4 regions of the Streptomyces sp. NPDC056628 genome follow, and region 4 is predicted to be linked to each of the others. Evidence: riboswitches for the same ligand, from Rfam matches in the RefSeq annotation. Region 4 holds a riboswitch; each other region holds the start of a gene.

Region 1 (3,792 bases), on a different contig from region 4:
CCCCACACCTGGCCGGGTGGCACCTGGACGGAGCCGACCGCAAGTCCCGCAGTGGTGGAGACGACGAGCAGGGCGGTGAGTACGAGCAGCGTGACGGCCAGCCGTGTGCGGCCCTCTCCTGGCTGGGTGGTCTTACGTGGTTGGATCCTCCCCTCGGCGGACGTGCTGGTGGCGGTCCGGGTCACCGGAAGCTCTCGGGGTGCAGTCCGCGGGCCAGGTCGTCGACCGCGTAGGCCGAGCGGATTCCCACCAGGGTGGCGGTCAGCGGCAGAACGACGAACCGCTTGTTCCTGACAGCGGGTACGTTGGCGAGCGCGGGCTGGGACAGCAGGAACCGCTTCTTCTGCTCGACGCTTCCGGCACCCGCGTAGTCGTAGATGGCGATGACCTCCGGTTTGCGCTCGATGACCTGCTCCCAGGAGACATCGCCGAAGACGTCGTCGAGGTCGGCGAAGACGTTCTCGCCGCCGGCCAGGCGGATCAGCTCGGTGCCCAGGCTCTTGCCGCCCGCGGTGAACGCGGCCTTGTCGCCGCTGTCGTAGACGAAGACGGGCACCTCGGGCTCGCCTTCGACCGTGCCTGCGGCCTTGCCGACGCGGCCCTTGAGGTCGGTGACCAGCTTGTCGGCCCGCTCCGAGACACCGAAGATCTTGCCGATGGTGCGGATCTCGTCGTAGGTGTCCTTCATCGTCACCTTCTTCTTGCCGCAGTACTCACGGTTGAGGTAGGTGTCGATGCCCGCGTCGGCGAACGCTGTGCGGGAGCGGCCCTCCTTCTCGGCGAAGGCGCTGCCGTAGCCGCCGTAGACAAGTTCGGGTTCGGCATCCAGGACCTTCTCGAACGACGGTTCCTTCCGCGCCAGTTCGGGAACCGCCTCGTAATCCTTCTTCAGCTCGGGCAGAACCGCGGAGTCGGGGAAGGCCGTGCCGACCATGCGATCCTTCAGGCCGAGGGCGAGCATGAGTTCCGCCGGGTGCTGGTGGATGGTGACCACCCGTGACGGTGGCTTGTCGTACGTCGTCTTCACGCCGCAGTTGTCGATGGTGACTGGAAAACCCTCGGGCACGGCCGAGGTCGCCTTCGCGTCCCCGCCGCTCTCGTCGGCCGCTCCGCAGCTCGTGGTCAGCAGCACTGACGACAGAGCCACGGCAGCAGCCGTGGCACGAAGAAACCCGCGCGTGCGGGCAGGGGTGAACAGCTGGGACACGTGAAGCCTCCTGGAGTCCGCGCTCCTCGGATCGGGCCCGCGACGGACCAGTGTCCTGACTCCCGGATCGACGCTTCCTCCGCCTTCCCGCGCGGTGCGCAGTGGCGTGTCGGAGGGGCGCTCCCCGGTCACAGTGGCGGGACCGTGCCGGATTCGCACCGGCTTCCTGTCTCCCGTCGCGGCGATGACCAGGTGATCTTACGATTCCCCGCGGCGCCGGCAAAAGGGCGCGCGGACCGCGGCCGCGCGCACCATGCCTCGCTCACGCTTCGCGTACGGCCCGGAGAGCGAGTCGTTCAGCGTTCTCGTCGTAAGGGCGCCCGTCGGACCCGCCGAAGACCTGCACGCGGCCGAACCCCGCCTCCTCGGCCATCCGCCGCAGCTTCGCCGCGCTGTCCACCCTGAGAAGCCGTGCCGCTGGTCCAGAACCGCCTGGGCGGTTTCCGGTACGGGCGTCAGCGCCGGTCGCGGCGTCCCCGGGGTGTTCCGCACCGCATCGTGGACGCGGCTCGCGCCCACCGGGCCATCGGGTGGACGACGTGCTCCGGCGCTTCGAAGAGGATGAACCCGCGGCCTTGCAACGGTGCCGCGCGAATTCGCTCCTGCCTCACGCCGTCGGCTCCCTGTGCCCCGGATAGGGCCTATTGACCCCCGTGGCGGAGGGGGGCAGGCCGCTGGTGACGCTGCCCAGGGGGTACCCGACCCTGCGAACGACATGGTTCGGACTCCTGCTCCTGGCACTCAGCGCCGTCGTGTTCGACTGCGGGTGCGCGCTGTTCGCGGCGGCCCGGTCGGACCCCGGAATTGCTCGCGGCGAGGGGCGTGCTCGGCTTGCGCATCGGCGGCTTCTCGGCCGCGATGCGCGGCGTCCTCCTGGCCGTCGCCCTCCCATGGCTGGGGACGGCGGGTTCGGGTCTGCGTGTCGCCGAGGTCGGCATGGGGTCAGCCGCCGTTGGCGGTGTCCGGGGTGGTCCTCGTCTCGCGGGCTCGGTTGGGGGAGTGGGGCTTTGGTGGGCTGGTGGATGACGCGAGGCGGGTTTCGTCTGGCGGAGGTGTCGGTGCTTTCTTGTGTCGATGGTTTGACACAAGTTTTCGGAGCAGGGCATCTTGTATCCATCGTTTGGTACAAGGTGCCTTGGGGGATCTTCACGTGCTCGACACCGTCCCGCTCCAGTCCCGGTTCCTCGACCACGCCGACCATTACGCCCGATGGTCCGGCCTGGCGATCGGTATCGAGATCGCACGGCAGTTGCTCACGATCGAGAGCGGCGACATCACCACGCCTCTTGTGTTGGCCGTCACCGCGTTCGGCCTGTGCGCGGTGGGAGGCGTCCTGATAGGTGACGCCCTGACTCTGCGTCCTCAGGAAGCGGTCCGCACTGCCAGTCTTGCTCCGCGCCTGGTGCGCGACCATGTGCCGCCACGCATGACGCCCCTGCTCGTGCTGGAGGCGTGCTCTCTTCTCGCGCTGCTGGTCATGGGCGCTGTCACAGCCTCCTCGGCCCGTGACCGGACAGGCGGGGCGGGGCGTGTCATGGAGGTTGCCTGTGACGGGGTGCGTGCCTCCGTCGGTCCGTGGCCCGGGCTGTACTACAGCGGCCCGATGTTCGGTGCCCTCGCGGTCGCAACCCCTGCCTGTGTCTGGGCGCTGCGCCGCATCGCCTTCGGGCCGGGCGACCACCGGCAGCGTCGCGACCGCGCCTGGGCCATTGTGGGAGCCTGGGGACTCCTGGTGTCGTGTCAGGTGCTTCTCGTCGTACTGATGCTTCTCGTCGCGCTCATGGACGGGCCCTGCGCGGGCCCGCTGGGTGCGGTCACCATCGTTGTGATCTGCCCTCTGGGTCTGCTGAGTGTGTTCACGTTCGGATGGTCCCTGCTCACTGTGGTGGCGCCACGGGCGGTGGACGACGGTGTGGCGGACGAGGGGAGTGGCGACGATGAGTGAGCGCACCGTCCGTGTCGACACCACCAGCCAGGTACCGCCGTACGAGCAGATCCGTGCCCAGTTGGCCGCGCTCATCCGTACCGGCCGGCTGGTCGAGGGCGAGCGTCTGCCGACCGTTCGGCAACTCGCGGCAGACCTCGGTCTGGCGCCGGGCACCGTGGCCCGTGCCTACCGCGAGCTGGAGGCCGCCAGATTGATCCGGACCCGCCGTGGCGCGGGCACCCGGGTGGCCGAACTCCCGGCCGCGCACGGGCACGATGTCCATCAACTCGACACACTGGCACGGGACTTCACCTCGGCAGCCCGTGCGCTCGGGGCTGGCACCGAGGATATCCTGACCGCCGTCCGCAACGCTCTGGACTCGGGGTCCGAGCCGGCCAAGGCGAAAGACCACAGCGCAACGGAGAGCGTCAAGCCGACGGAGGCGTCGGCGACCATCCCGGGCACGGGCGGGCGTGGCACGTGAAGTCGGCGACCACTGGGCGCTGTTCAGTGCGCAAGGCATGGGCTGCTCCGCCCCTGGCGTGGGCTGGAGCGCTCCCCTCGGCGGACGGTTCACACCCACAAGAGCTTGGTGCGTGCCCTGTCCCCTTCCGGGACTTCGGCGGAGGCGCGGACAACGTCGTCGGCCGCGCCTCCG
Region 2 (3,792 bases), on a different contig from region 4:
ATGACTTCGAACGATTGCCTGGGTAAATGGAAAACTTCTCGCTGATCCTCGCGATCGTGGTCGTAACCGCGCTCGCGTTCGATTTCACGAACGGTTTTCACGACACCGCCAACGCGATGGCCACGACCATCTCGACCGGTGCGCTCAAGCCCAAGGTCGCGGTGGCCATGTCCGCCGTGCTCAACCTTGTGGGCGCCTTCCTCTCGGTGGAGGTCGCCAACACGATCTCCAAGGGTCTCGTCGACGAGACCGGCATCCGTCCCGAGGTCATCTTCGCCGCGTTGGTCGGCGCGATCCTCTGGAACCTCCTCACCTGGCTGGTGGGCCTGCCCTCCAGCTCGTCGCACGCCCTGATGGGCGGCCTGATCGGCGCCACCATCGCCTCGGCGGGCGTCGGCGCCGTCCACGGCGACGTGCTGGTCACCAAGGTCCTGCTCCCGGCCATCGCCGCCCCGATCGTCGCGGGCCTCGCGGCCCTGCTGGCCACGCGGCTCACCTACACGCTCGGCAGGAAGGCCGACGGCGAGGCCTCGAAGAAGGGCTACCGCGCCGGTCAGATCGCCTCCGCGGGCCTCGTCTCCCTCGCCCACGGCACCAACGACGCCCAGAAGACCATGGGCATCATCACCCTCGCCCTCATCGCGGGCGGCGCCCTCGCCCCCGACTCGGACCCGCCCACCTGGGTCATCCTCTCCGCCGGCCTGGCCATCGCGCTCGGCACCTACCTGGGCGGCTGGCGGATCATCCGCACGATGGGCAAGGGCCTGACCGACCTCCAGCCGCAGCAGGGCTTCGCCGCCCAGACCAGCGCGGCGACGGTCATCCTGGCCTCTTCCCACCTCGGCTTCTCCCTGTCCACCACGCACTCCGTCTCCGGCTCCGTGATGGGCGCCGGTCTGGGCCGCAAGGGCGGCGTGGTCCGCTGGTCCACGGCCACCCGGATGTTCGTCGCCTGGGGCCTGACCCTGCCGGCCGCCGCGCTGGTCGCCGCGCTCGCCGAGTACGTGACGGGTCTCGGCAAGTGGGGCACCGCCGCCGTCGCGGTCTTCCTGGTCGCCTCCAGCGTCGCCATCTGGAAGATCTCCCGCCGCGAGGTCATCGACCACACCAACGTCACCGACTACGACGAGCCCGCCGGAGTGGTCACCACCGCCATGGCCGCCGTGACCCCGCCCCCCGCGGGCACGGTGACCGAGGACCTCGCGGTCACCCTCCCGGCACCGGCATCCGGACCCGAGCCCTCCAAGGCCTCCGTCTGACCTCCGGTCCTCCCTCCCGGCAACACAAGGAAGCAGCATGAAGATCGACTGGGCGTCCCTCGGCTCCGTCTTCGGTGTCAGTCTCGTCGTCACGGTGGCCCTGGTGGGCCTGTTCACCCTCGGCATCGCGGGCCTCTCGCGCCGCGAACGGGCGGTCGCACAGGGCGACTCGGCCGCGCTCGCGGTCACCGGCGCCTACGCGTGCTTCGCGGCGTGCACGGCGGCCGTGGCGTACGGCATCTATCTCATCGTGGCCTGACGTACGGCGCGCGACTCCTGAGGTGCGTGACGGGACACCGTCGCGCACCTTCGGTGTGTGTGGGCCTGCGCACACTCTCCCGTCGCAGGTCACAGGCAAGTTGACGGCCGTCGCGACCCATGGTGGACTTCCGGAGCCATCTACGGCGGCAGAAGAGGAAGCCGGTGCGAATCCGGCGCGGTCCCGCCACTGTCACCGGGGTAGTAACCCCCGGGAGCCAGGAACTCTCGCCGCCGGTCTCGTCGAACCAGGGCGTGGACACCCTGAGTGAGGACATCACGCGATGCTCGCCTGCCGCTCGTCACGCAGTACCGGACCCCTGTCCGACGCCACCACCGGCTGAACCCCATGCGTGCCGAACGCGTCTTCGCGTACGGCGCCGCCGCCGGACTCCTCGGTGACCTGCTGCTCGGCGATCCACGCCGTGGGCATCCGGTCGCCGCGTTCGGACGTGCCGCGGGCGCCGTGGAACGAGTGTTGTGGCGCGACCACCGCGCCTGGGGTGTGCTGCACACCGCCGTGTGCGCCGGTGGCGCCGTGGCGGCCGCCGCGCTGGGCGCACGTGCCGTGCGCCCCTCCCCCGCCGCCTCCGTCGCCCTGACCGGCGCCGTCACCTGGGCCGTCGTCGGCGGCACGTCGCTCGCCCGGGAGGCCCGGGCCGTCGGACGTGCCCTGGAGGCCGGCGACGTCGAGGCGGCGCGGGCGCGGCTGCCGCATCTGTGCGGCCGGGACCCGCAGGCGCTGGACGCCGACGGGATCGCGCGGGCGGTCGTGGAGTCCGTCGCCGAGAACACCTCGGACGCCGTGGTCGGCGCCCTGGTGTGGGGAGCCGTCGCCGGCGTGCCGGGCCTCGCCGGGTTCCGGGCCGTCAACACCCTCGACGCCATGGTCGGGCACCGCTCCCCCGAGTACCGCCGCTACGGCTGGGCCTCGGCCCGTCTCGACGACGTCGCCGGCTGGCCGGGTGCCCGGCTGACCGCCGCGCTGGCCGCCGTCGCCGGGGGCGACCCCCGGGGCGCCGTACGGGCCTGGCGCGCGGACGCCCACCGGCATCCCAGCCCCAACGCGGGCCCGGTGGAGGCGTCGTTCGCGGGCGCGCTCGGGGTGCGCCTCGGCGGGACGCTGGCGTACGGCGGGCGGGTGGAGCACCGGCCCGTGCTGAACGGCGCCGCCGGACGGGCCGTCCGGGTCGCCGACATCGAGCGGGCCGTGCGTCTCTCGCGGCGGGTGGGGGTGCTCGCCCTGGGCGTGTGCGCCGGGGCGCGGCTCCTGCTCGGGCGGCGCGGGGCGAGAGGACGTGCCTCGTGAAGGGCGGGCTGCTCGTCGCCGGCACGACCTCCGACGCCGGCAAGAGCGTCGTCACCGCCGGGATCTGCCGGTGGCTGGTGCGCCAGGGCGTGAAGGTCGCGCCCTTCAAGGCGCAGAACATGTCGCTGAACTCGTTCGTCACCCGCGAGGGCGCGGAGATCGGGCGGGCGCAGGCCATGCAGGCCCAGGCGTGCCGCGTCGAGCCGACCGCGCTGATGAACCCCGTCCTGCTGAAGCCGGGCGGGGACCAGAGCAGTCAGGTGGTGCTGCTGGGCAGGCCGGTGGGCGAGATGAGCGCGCGCGGCTACCACGGCGGACGGCAGCAGCGGCTGCTCGCCACCGTGCTGGACTCCCTCGCCGAACTGCGGGCCACGTACGACGCGGTGATCTGCGAAGGGGCCGGTTCCCCGGCCGAGATCAACCTGCGGCGCACCGACATCGTGAACATGGGGATCGCACGCGGCGCGGGGCTGCCCGTGCTGGTCGTGGGCGACATCGACCGGGGCGGTGTCTTCGCCTCGTTCTTCGGGACCGTGGCGCTGCTGTCCCGCGAGGACCAGGAGCTGGTCGCCGGCTTCCTCGTCAACAAGTTCCGCGGCGACGTCTCGCTCCTCGAACCCGGCCTCGACATGCTGCACGGCCTCACCGGACGGCGGACGTACGGCGTCCTGCCCTTCCGGCACGGACTCGGCATCGACGAGGAGGACGGCCTGCGAGTGTCGCTGCGCGGGGCGGTGCGCGAGTCCGAGGTGGCCGCCCCGGTCGGCGAGGACGTGCTGCGGGTCGCCGTGTGCGCGGTGCCGCTGATGTCCAACTTCACGGACGTCGACGCGCTCGCCGCCGAACCGGGCGTCGTCGTGCGGTTCGTGGACCGGCCGGAGGAACTGGCCGACGCCGACCTGGTGGTGGTGCCCGGCACCCGGGGCACCGTCCGCGCCCTGGCGTGGCTGCGGGAGCGGGGGCTCG
Region 3 (3,792 bases), on a different contig from region 4:
GTCTCGAAGAGTTCGCGCACCGTCTCGACGGTCTCGCCGACGCGCTCCACGGGCGCGTGTCCTTGCTCGGCGTAGCCGATGGCGTACTCCAGGACGTCGGCGGGTGCCAGGGTGCCGTGGTCGCGCAGCAGGACCATCCAGGCGTCGAAGGCGCCGGGCACGGCGGCGGCCAGCGGTCCGGTGCCGGGGACGAGGTCCAGGCCGAGGCCCCGGTAGTGGGGGACGGTCGCGCCCGCGGGGGCGACGCCCTGGCCGCACAGCACCCGCACCTCGCCGCCCGCCGGGGCGAGGAGGATCGGCACCTCGCCGGCCGGCCCGTTCAGGTGCGGTTCGACGACGTGCAGCACGAACGCGCCGGCCACGGCGGCGTCGTAGGCGTTGCCGCCGCGCTCCAGGACCGCCATCGCGGACTGCGAGGCCAGCCAGTGCGTGGAGGACACCATGCCGAAGGTGCCCTGGAGGGTGGGACGGGTGGTGAACATGGCGGGCGTCACCTCGCGGTCGGCGCGGACGGGTCCGTCCGATCTTCCGTGACCGCCCGTTCGATGTTCAACCGTTCATGGGGGTGTGGAGCGAGGGTGGCGTGAAGGTGTGGAGGTCGGGCGGGCCGGATCAGGCCGCCCGGCCCGGTCAGGCCGCTGCGGCTGTACGGGTCCCGATCACCGACCCTCCTGGGGGCCCGTGTGTGCGGGAGGGGCAGCACGGCCGGCGGCACGCGCCCGGCGGTGGAGGTGACGACGACCTTGCTGACGGTCAGTCGTTCCGGGGGGCGCGGGACGGGGGCGGGGGGAAGGTGTGGAGGCCGAGGATCTCGGGGCAGGGGGCGACGCCGGGGCCGCCTGCCCGGACCCAGGCGATGACGTCCTCGGTGGCGTCCGGATCGTTGACGAGGCCGAGCCAGACCGGGCGGGCGCCCGCCGCCCGCGCCGCGGCGGAGGGCTGGACGACGACCACGTTGGCGTGGTCGCAGACGTCGAGGCAGTCCGAGACGCGCACGGGCACGCTCTCCCTCAGCCGGGCCGCCTGGCGGGCATGGTCGACACCGGTCACCTTCGGGCTGCCGCAGCAGCAGTCGCGGCAGAGCACGACCCGGCAGGGCGTGGACGGGGGGCGCCGGTCCGGGAGCGGCGGCTCGGACGACGGCGGGGGCGGGAGTACGGGCATGACTGCCTTCGGGTCGGGGCTCGTACGCGGAGCCGGCCTGCGGAGGACTTCCCCGCCCGGGGGCGCGGAGGTGCCGGCAGGTCTTCGGACTCGGGTTCGTCCCGGCGGGGCGCCTTCCCGGTCTCCCAGTGGCGTGCCTGCCCCGCCCGTCCCCCTCACCGCTGCGCGTCAGTTCCGGATTCGCACCGGATTCCCTGGCCCCGCAAAGGGCTCGACCAGCTCCGCGAGGCTATCAAGCCGGGGCCGTGAGCCGCTCCTTCGCCGTGCCCGCGCAGGCCCCGGAGGAGCGCGGAGACGCAGGTCACAATCTGGAAGAGGGCAAGGTCACAGCCGTGCCCCCTGCTGCTCCTTTGACGATCTGACCTAGCATCCGAGCATGACGGTCCTGCCTGACGACGGGCTCTCGCTGGCCGCCGAGTTCCCTGACGCAACCCATGAGCAGTGGCAACACCTGGTGGAGGGTGTGCTGCGCAAGGCGGGCAAGGACGTGTCGGGGACGGCTGCCGAGGACGCCCTGTCCACCCCACTCGAGGACGGGATGCGCTCCCGCCCCCTGTACACCGCGCGCGACGCCGCGCCCGACCCCGGCCTGCCCGGCTTCGCCCCGTTCGTCCGGGGCGGGCGCCCCGAGGGCAGCACGGCCGGCGGCTGGGACGTACGGCAGCGGCACACCACGGCCACGGACGGCGTGGTGCTGGCGGACCTGGAGAACGGCGTCACCTCGCTCTGGCTGGTCCTCGGCGACGCCGGCATCCCGGTGTCCTCCCTCGGCCGGGCCCTCGACGGCGTCTACCTCGACCTCGCCCCGGTCGTCCTGGACGCGGGCGCCGCGACGGAGGCCGCCGCGCACGCCCTGCTGGACCTGTACGCGGAGCGCGGCGTCGCCAAGGACGCGGCGCGCGGCAACCTCGGCGCCGACCCGCTCGGCCACGAGGCCCGCACCGGCAGGTCCCTCCCGTTCGCGCCGGCCGCCGTGCTGGCCCGGCGGTGCGCCGAGGAGTACCCGGGGCTGCGGGCGCTGACCGTGGACGCCCTGCCGTACCACGAGGCCGGCGGCTCGGCCGCGCAGGAGCTCGGTTCCGCGCTGGCGACCGGTGTGGCGTATCTGCGCGAGCTCACCGAGGCCGGCCTGACGGTCGAACAGGCCGCCGCCCAGCTGGAGTTCCGCTACGCGGCCACCGCCGACCAGTTCCTGACCATCGCCAAGCTGCGGGCGGCGCGCCGCCTGTGGGCGCGGGTGACCGAGGTGTCCGGGGCACCCAGCGCCCAGGTGCAGCACGCCGTCACCTCGCCGGTGATGATGACGCGCCGCGACCCGTGGGTGAACATGCTGCGCACGACGGTCGCCACGCTCGCGGCCGGCGTCGGCGGCGCCGACTCGGTGACGGTGCTGCCCTTCGACCACGCGCTGGGCCTGCCCGACGCGTTCGCGCGGCGCATCGCGCGCAACACCTCGACCATCCTCATCGAGGAGTCCCACCTGGCCCGGGTCATCGACCCGGCGGGCGGCTCCTGGTACGTGGAGCGGCTGACGGACGAACTCGCCCACGCGGGCTGGGAGTTCTTCCAGCAGATCGAACAGGCGGGCGGCCAGGCCGCCGCGCTGCGCTCGGGCCGGCTGCGGGACGACCTGGCCGCCACCTGGGAGGCCCGCACCGGCAAGCTGGCGAAGCGCCGCGAACCGGTCACCGGTGTCAGCGAGTTCCCGTATCTCGCCGAGCAGCCCGTGGTGCGCGAGCCCGCGCCCGAGCCGCCGTCCGGGGGCCTGCCGCGCGTGCGCCGCGACGAGGCGTACGAGGCGCTGCGCGCCCGGTCCGACGCGCATCTGGCCGCGACCGGCGCCCGGCCGCGGATCTACCTGGCCGCGCTCGGCCCGGCCGCGGCCCACACCACGCGCCTGACCTTCGCCTCGAACCTGTTCCAGGCCGGCGGCATCGAGCCCGTCACCGAGGGCACCTTCGAGGAGAGCGGCGCCACCGAGGCGTGCCTGTGCTCCAGCGACGCCGTGTACGAGGAGCAGGCGGCCGAGGTCGCCGGACGGCTGAAGGCGGCCGGCGCCGCGCATGTGTTCCTCGCCGGGCGGCCCGGGGACCACCCCGGCGTCGACGGCCATGTCTTCGCGGGCTGTGACGCCGTCGCCGTCCTGTCCGCCACCCTCGACCGCATGGGAGTGTCCTGATGGGAATCCCCGACTTCACCGGGATCGAACTGGGGACCCCGGACGCGGCGGGCGGCTCCGACGAGTGGCGTACGGCCGTCAAGCAGGCCACCGGCGGGGACGAGCCGCTGTGGGAGACGCCCGAGGGCATCGCGGTCAAGCCGCTGTACACCGGGCGTGACCTGGAGGGCCTGGACTTCCTGGACACGTACCCGGGTGTGGCGCCGTATCTGCGCGGGCCGTACCCGACGATGTACGTCAACCAGCCCTGGACGATCCGCCAGTACGCGGGCTTCTCCACCGCCGAGGAGTCCAACGCGTTCTACCGGCGCAATCTGGCGGCCGGTCAGAAGGGCCTGTCGGTGGCCTTCGACCTGCCCACGCACCGCGGGTACGACAGCGACCACCCGCGCGTGACCGGTGACGTCGGCATGGCCGGTGTGGCGATCGACTCGATCTACGACATGCGG
Region 4 (3,792 bases):
GTGAGGTGATCCGGCGCAACACCACGATCCTGCCGCTGTACTCCCTGATGCTGGGTCTGCTGGCGCTGCTGGGCTTCATGGCGATCGCGGCCGGGATCAAGGTGCAGAACGGGCAGCTGGCGATCCCGCAGCTGTTCGAGAACATGTTCCCCGACTGGTTCGCGGGCGTGGCCTTCGCGGCCATCGGCATCGGCGCGCTGGTGCCGGCGGCGATCATGTCCATCGCGGCGGCGAACCTGTTCACCCGCAACATCTACAAGGACTTCATCAAACCCGACGCCACGCCCGCCCAGGAGACCAAGGTCTCCAAGATCGTGTCCCTCCTGGTGAAGGTGGGCGCGCTGGTCTTCGTCCTCACCATGGACAAGACGGTCGCCATCAACTTCCAGCTGCTGGGCGGCATCTGGATCCTGCAGACCTTCCCGGCCCTGGTCGGCGGCCTGTTCACCCGCTGGTTCCACCGCTGGGCGCTGCTGGCCGGCTGGGCGGTCGGCATGATCTACGGCACGGTCGCCGCGTACGGGGTGGCGTCCCCGACCCAGCCGCACTTCGGCGGCTCGGCCAAGGAGATCCCGGGCATCGGTGAGATCGGCTACATCGGTCTGACGGCGTTCGTGCTCAATGTGCTGGTCACGGTCGTCCTGACCTTCGTCCTGAGGGCCGCGAAGGCCCCCGAGGGCGTCGACGAGACGAAGCCGCAGGACTACACGGCGGACGCGGGCGACCCCGGCGTCCAGGTGGAGCTGCCGCCGGCCACGGCGGGCTCCGCCCACTGAACCACCGGCACACGGCGGGCCGTCGGAGAAATCCGGCGGCCCGCCGCCGTGTGCGCGGGGGTTGTCGTGTCGATGATGCCGGGGGGCCCGGCCCGACCGGCGGGACACGCCCTACGGCAGACTCGTCCGTATGGACATCGTGATCCGGCAGGCGGACCCCGGCGAGTACGGCATCCTCGGCGAGATCACCGCACGGGCCTATCTCCAGGACGGCTTCCTCGACTTCGGCGAGAGCGACGACTACCTCGGCGAGCTCAAGGACGTGGCCAAGCGCGCGGCCGCCGCACAGGTGCTCGTGGCCGTCGAGCACGACCGCGTCCTCGGCGGCGTGACCTTCGTCCCGGACGGCGGCCCGATGGCCGATCTGGCCCGCCGCGGCGAGGCGGAGATCCGTATGCTCGCCGTCGACCACGCGGCCCGGGGCCGTGGCGCCGGCGAGGCGCTGGTCCGCGCCTGCGTCGACCGTGCCCGCGCCACGGAGGGCTGTGTGCGGGTGATCCTCTCCTCCCAGCCCACCATGCGCTCCGCCCACCGCCTCTACGAGCGCATGGGCTTCGTCCGCACTCCGGACCGGGACTGGAACCCCCTGCCGGAGCTGACCGACCTCATGCTCCTCACCTATGAGTTGACGCTCTGACACCAGTCCGCCACAACATCTAGGGGTGGCGCGGCAGGCGAGCACAAGATGTATGCTCATGCTCGCTGTCGCCGCAGGGGAATCCGGTGCGAATCCGGAACTGTCCCGCAACGGTGTACTTGTGCATGTCGCGTGCACATCGTCAGTCCGAGGACCTGCCGGCAGTGCGTCCCGGCCACCCTGGCCGGTGCGCTCCGACGTCCGGGCCTCGTGGAATGGGCCGGTGGACGCGACGCCCCGTGCGCTCGTGAGCTGCCCCCTGCCTCCGCAAGGCCCCGTGCCGAGCGAGGGAGAGCCTCACGTGACCATCGCGCCAGCCGAACCGGCCTCAGCGGCGGCCGAACCGGAGAACGAGGGTCCCGGTGCCGCGCTGTTGCGGACCCTGACCGAGCTGACCGCCGACCTCCCCGACGCCGACCCCGGCCGGGTCGCCGCCGCCGCGCTGCGCGGCCGGTCCGCCCGGGCCGACGAGACGGAGCTGCGCGAGCTCGCCACCGAGGCGGCGGCCGGGCTCATCTCCGAGGACCCCGCGTACAGCAGGCTGGCCGCGCGGCTGCTCACCCGCTCCATCGCCGCCGAGGCGGCCTCGCAGGGCGTGACGACCTTCACCGAGTCGGTCGCGACCGGGCACCGCGAGGGCCTCGTCGCCGACCGGACGGCCGCGTTCGCCCGGACGCACGCCGCCCGGCTCGACGCGCTCGTCGACCCCGCCGCCGACGACCGGTTCGGCTACTTCGGTCTGCGCACCCTCCACAGCCGCTACCTGCTGCGGCACCCGCACACCCGCAAGGTGATCGAGACGCCCCAGCACTTCCTGCTGCGCGTCGCCGCCGGTCTCGCCGCCGACGACACCGCCGGGGCGGTGGACGAGGTCGCCGCGCTCTACCGGCTGATGAGCCGCCTGGAGTACCTGCCGTCCTCCCCCACCCTCTTCAACTCCGGCACCCGGCACCCCCAGATGTCGTCGTGCTACCTCCTGGACTCCCCCAAGGACGAGCTGGACTCGATCTACGACCGCTACCACCAGGTCGCGCGCCTCTCCAAGCACGCGGGCGGCATCGGTCTGTCGTACTCCCGCGTCCGTGCCCGGGGTTCGCTGATCCGGGGGACGAACGGGCACTCCAACGGCATCGTGCCGTTCCTGAAGACGCTGGACGCCTCGGTCGCCGCCGTGAACCAGGGCGGCCGGCGCAAGGGCGCCGCCGCGGTCTACCTGGAGACCTGGCACTCCGACATCGAGGAGTTCCTGGAGCTGCGGGACAACACCGGTGAGGACGCCCGCCGTACACACAACCTGAACCTCGCGCACTGGGTCCCGGACGAGTTCATGCGCCGGGTCGAGGCCGACGGGCCATGGAGCCTGTTCTCCCCCGCCGACGTGCCCGAACTGGTCGACCTGTGGGGCGAGGAGTTCGACGCGGCGTACCGCGAGGCGGAGCGCGCGGGGCTGGCGCGCAAGGCCCTCCCGGCCCGTGAGCTGTACGGCCGTATGATGCGCACCCTCGCGCAGACCGGCAACGGCTGGATGACCTTCAAGGACGCCGCCAACCGGACCGCCAACCAGACCGCCCTGCCCGGGCACGTCGTGCACTCCTCCAACCTGTGCACCGAGATCCTGGAGATCACGGACGACGGGGAGACGGCGGTCTGCAACCTCGGCTCGGTCAACCTCGGCGCCTTCGTGCGCGACGGTGACATCGACTGGGAGCGCCTGGACGAGACGGTCCGCACGGCCGTCACCTTCCTCGACCGGGTCGTGGACATCAACTTCTACCCGACCGAGCAGGCCGGCCGCTCCAACGCCCGCTGGCGTCCGGTGGGCCTGGGCGCGATGGGCCTGCAGGACGTCCTCTTCCAGCTGCGGCTGCCCTTCGACTCCCCCGAGGCCAAGGCGCTGTCCACCCGGATCGCCGAGCGCGTCATGCTCGCCGCGTACGAGGCGTCCGCCGACCTCGCCGAGCGCGACGGCCCGCTGCCCGCCTGGGAGAAGACGCGGACCGCGCGGGGCGTGCTGCACCCCGACCACTACGACGTCGAGCTCACCTGGCCCGCGCGCTGGGCCGCGCTGCGCGAGCGGATCGCCGCGACCGGGCTGCGCAACTCGCTGCTGCTGGCGATCGCGCCCACCGCCACGATCGCCTCCATCGCCGGTGTCTACGAGTGCATCGAGCCGCAGGTCTCCAACCTGTTCAAGCGCGAGACCCTGTCCGGCGAGTTCCTCCAGGTCAACTCCTACCTCGTCGCGGAGCTGAAGCGGCTCGGCGTGTGGGACGCCCGTACCCGCGAGGCGCTGCGCGAGGCCAACGGCTCGGTGCAGGACTTCGCCTGGATCCCGGCGGACGTACGGGCGCTGTACCGCACGGCCTGGGAGATCCCGCA

What was found. Region 4 has a riboswitch for cobalamin ahead of ACFRAC_RS10200 (ribonucleoside-diphosphate reductase subunit alpha). Riboswitches for the same ligand answer to the same signal wherever they lie in the genome.
Region 1: it holds a riboswitch for cobalamin, as region 4 does, so the genes downstream of both, ACFRAC_RS28360 (ABC transporter substrate-binding protein) here and ACFRAC_RS10200 (ribonucleoside-diphosphate reductase subunit alpha) in region 4, are expected to answer to the same signal.
Region 2: it holds a riboswitch for cobalamin, as region 4 does, so the genes downstream of both, ACFRAC_RS27735 (cobalamin biosynthesis protein) here and ACFRAC_RS10200 (ribonucleoside-diphosphate reductase subunit alpha) in region 4, are expected to answer to the same signal.
Region 3: it holds a riboswitch for cobalamin, as region 4 does, so the genes downstream of both, ACFRAC_RS06970 ((2Fe-2S) ferredoxin domain-containing protein) here and ACFRAC_RS10200 (ribonucleoside-diphosphate reductase subunit alpha) in region 4, are expected to answer to the same signal.

What each region holds. Positions count from the first base shown of each region.
Region 1 is NZ_JBHTWG010000030.1:65,736-69,527, reverse strand. Features, by position in the region: gene ACFRAC_RS28365 (FecCD family ABC transporter permease) at 1-185, opposite strand, end outside; gene ACFRAC_RS28360 (ABC transporter substrate-binding protein) at 182-1,207, opposite strand; cobalamin riboswitch at 1,256-1,377, opposite strand; gene ACFRAC_RS28355 (hypothetical protein) at 2,358-3,152, shown strand; gene ACFRAC_RS28350 (GntR family transcriptional regulator) at 3,145-3,618, shown strand.
Region 2 is NZ_JBHTWG010000029.1:28,252-32,043, forward strand. Features, by position in the region: gene ACFRAC_RS27725 (anion permease) at 27-1,259, shown strand; gene ACFRAC_RS27730 (hypothetical protein) at 1,297-1,518, shown strand; cobalamin riboswitch at 1,625-1,768, shown strand; gene ACFRAC_RS27735 (cobalamin biosynthesis protein) at 1,867-2,826, shown strand; gene ACFRAC_RS27740 (cobyric acid synthase) at 2,823-3,792, shown strand, end outside.
Region 3 is NZ_JBHTWG010000003.1:292,501-296,292, reverse strand. Features, by position in the region: gene ACFRAC_RS06975 (gamma-glutamyltransferase family protein) at 1-482, opposite strand, end outside; gene ACFRAC_RS06970 ((2Fe-2S) ferredoxin domain-containing protein) at 754-1,164, opposite strand; cobalamin riboswitch at 1,222-1,399, opposite strand; gene ACFRAC_RS06965 (methylmalonyl-CoA mutase family protein) at 1,541-3,343, shown strand; gene scpA (methylmalonyl-CoA mutase) at 3,343-3,792, shown strand, end outside.
Region 4 is NZ_JBHTWG010000005.1:216,117-219,908, reverse strand. Features, by position in the region: gene mctP (monocarboxylate uptake permease MctP) at 1-776, shown strand, start outside; gene ACFRAC_RS10205 (GNAT family N-acetyltransferase) at 907-1,413, shown strand; cobalamin riboswitch at 1,459-1,591, shown strand; gene ACFRAC_RS10200 (ribonucleoside-diphosphate reductase subunit alpha) at 1,715-3,792, shown strand, end outside.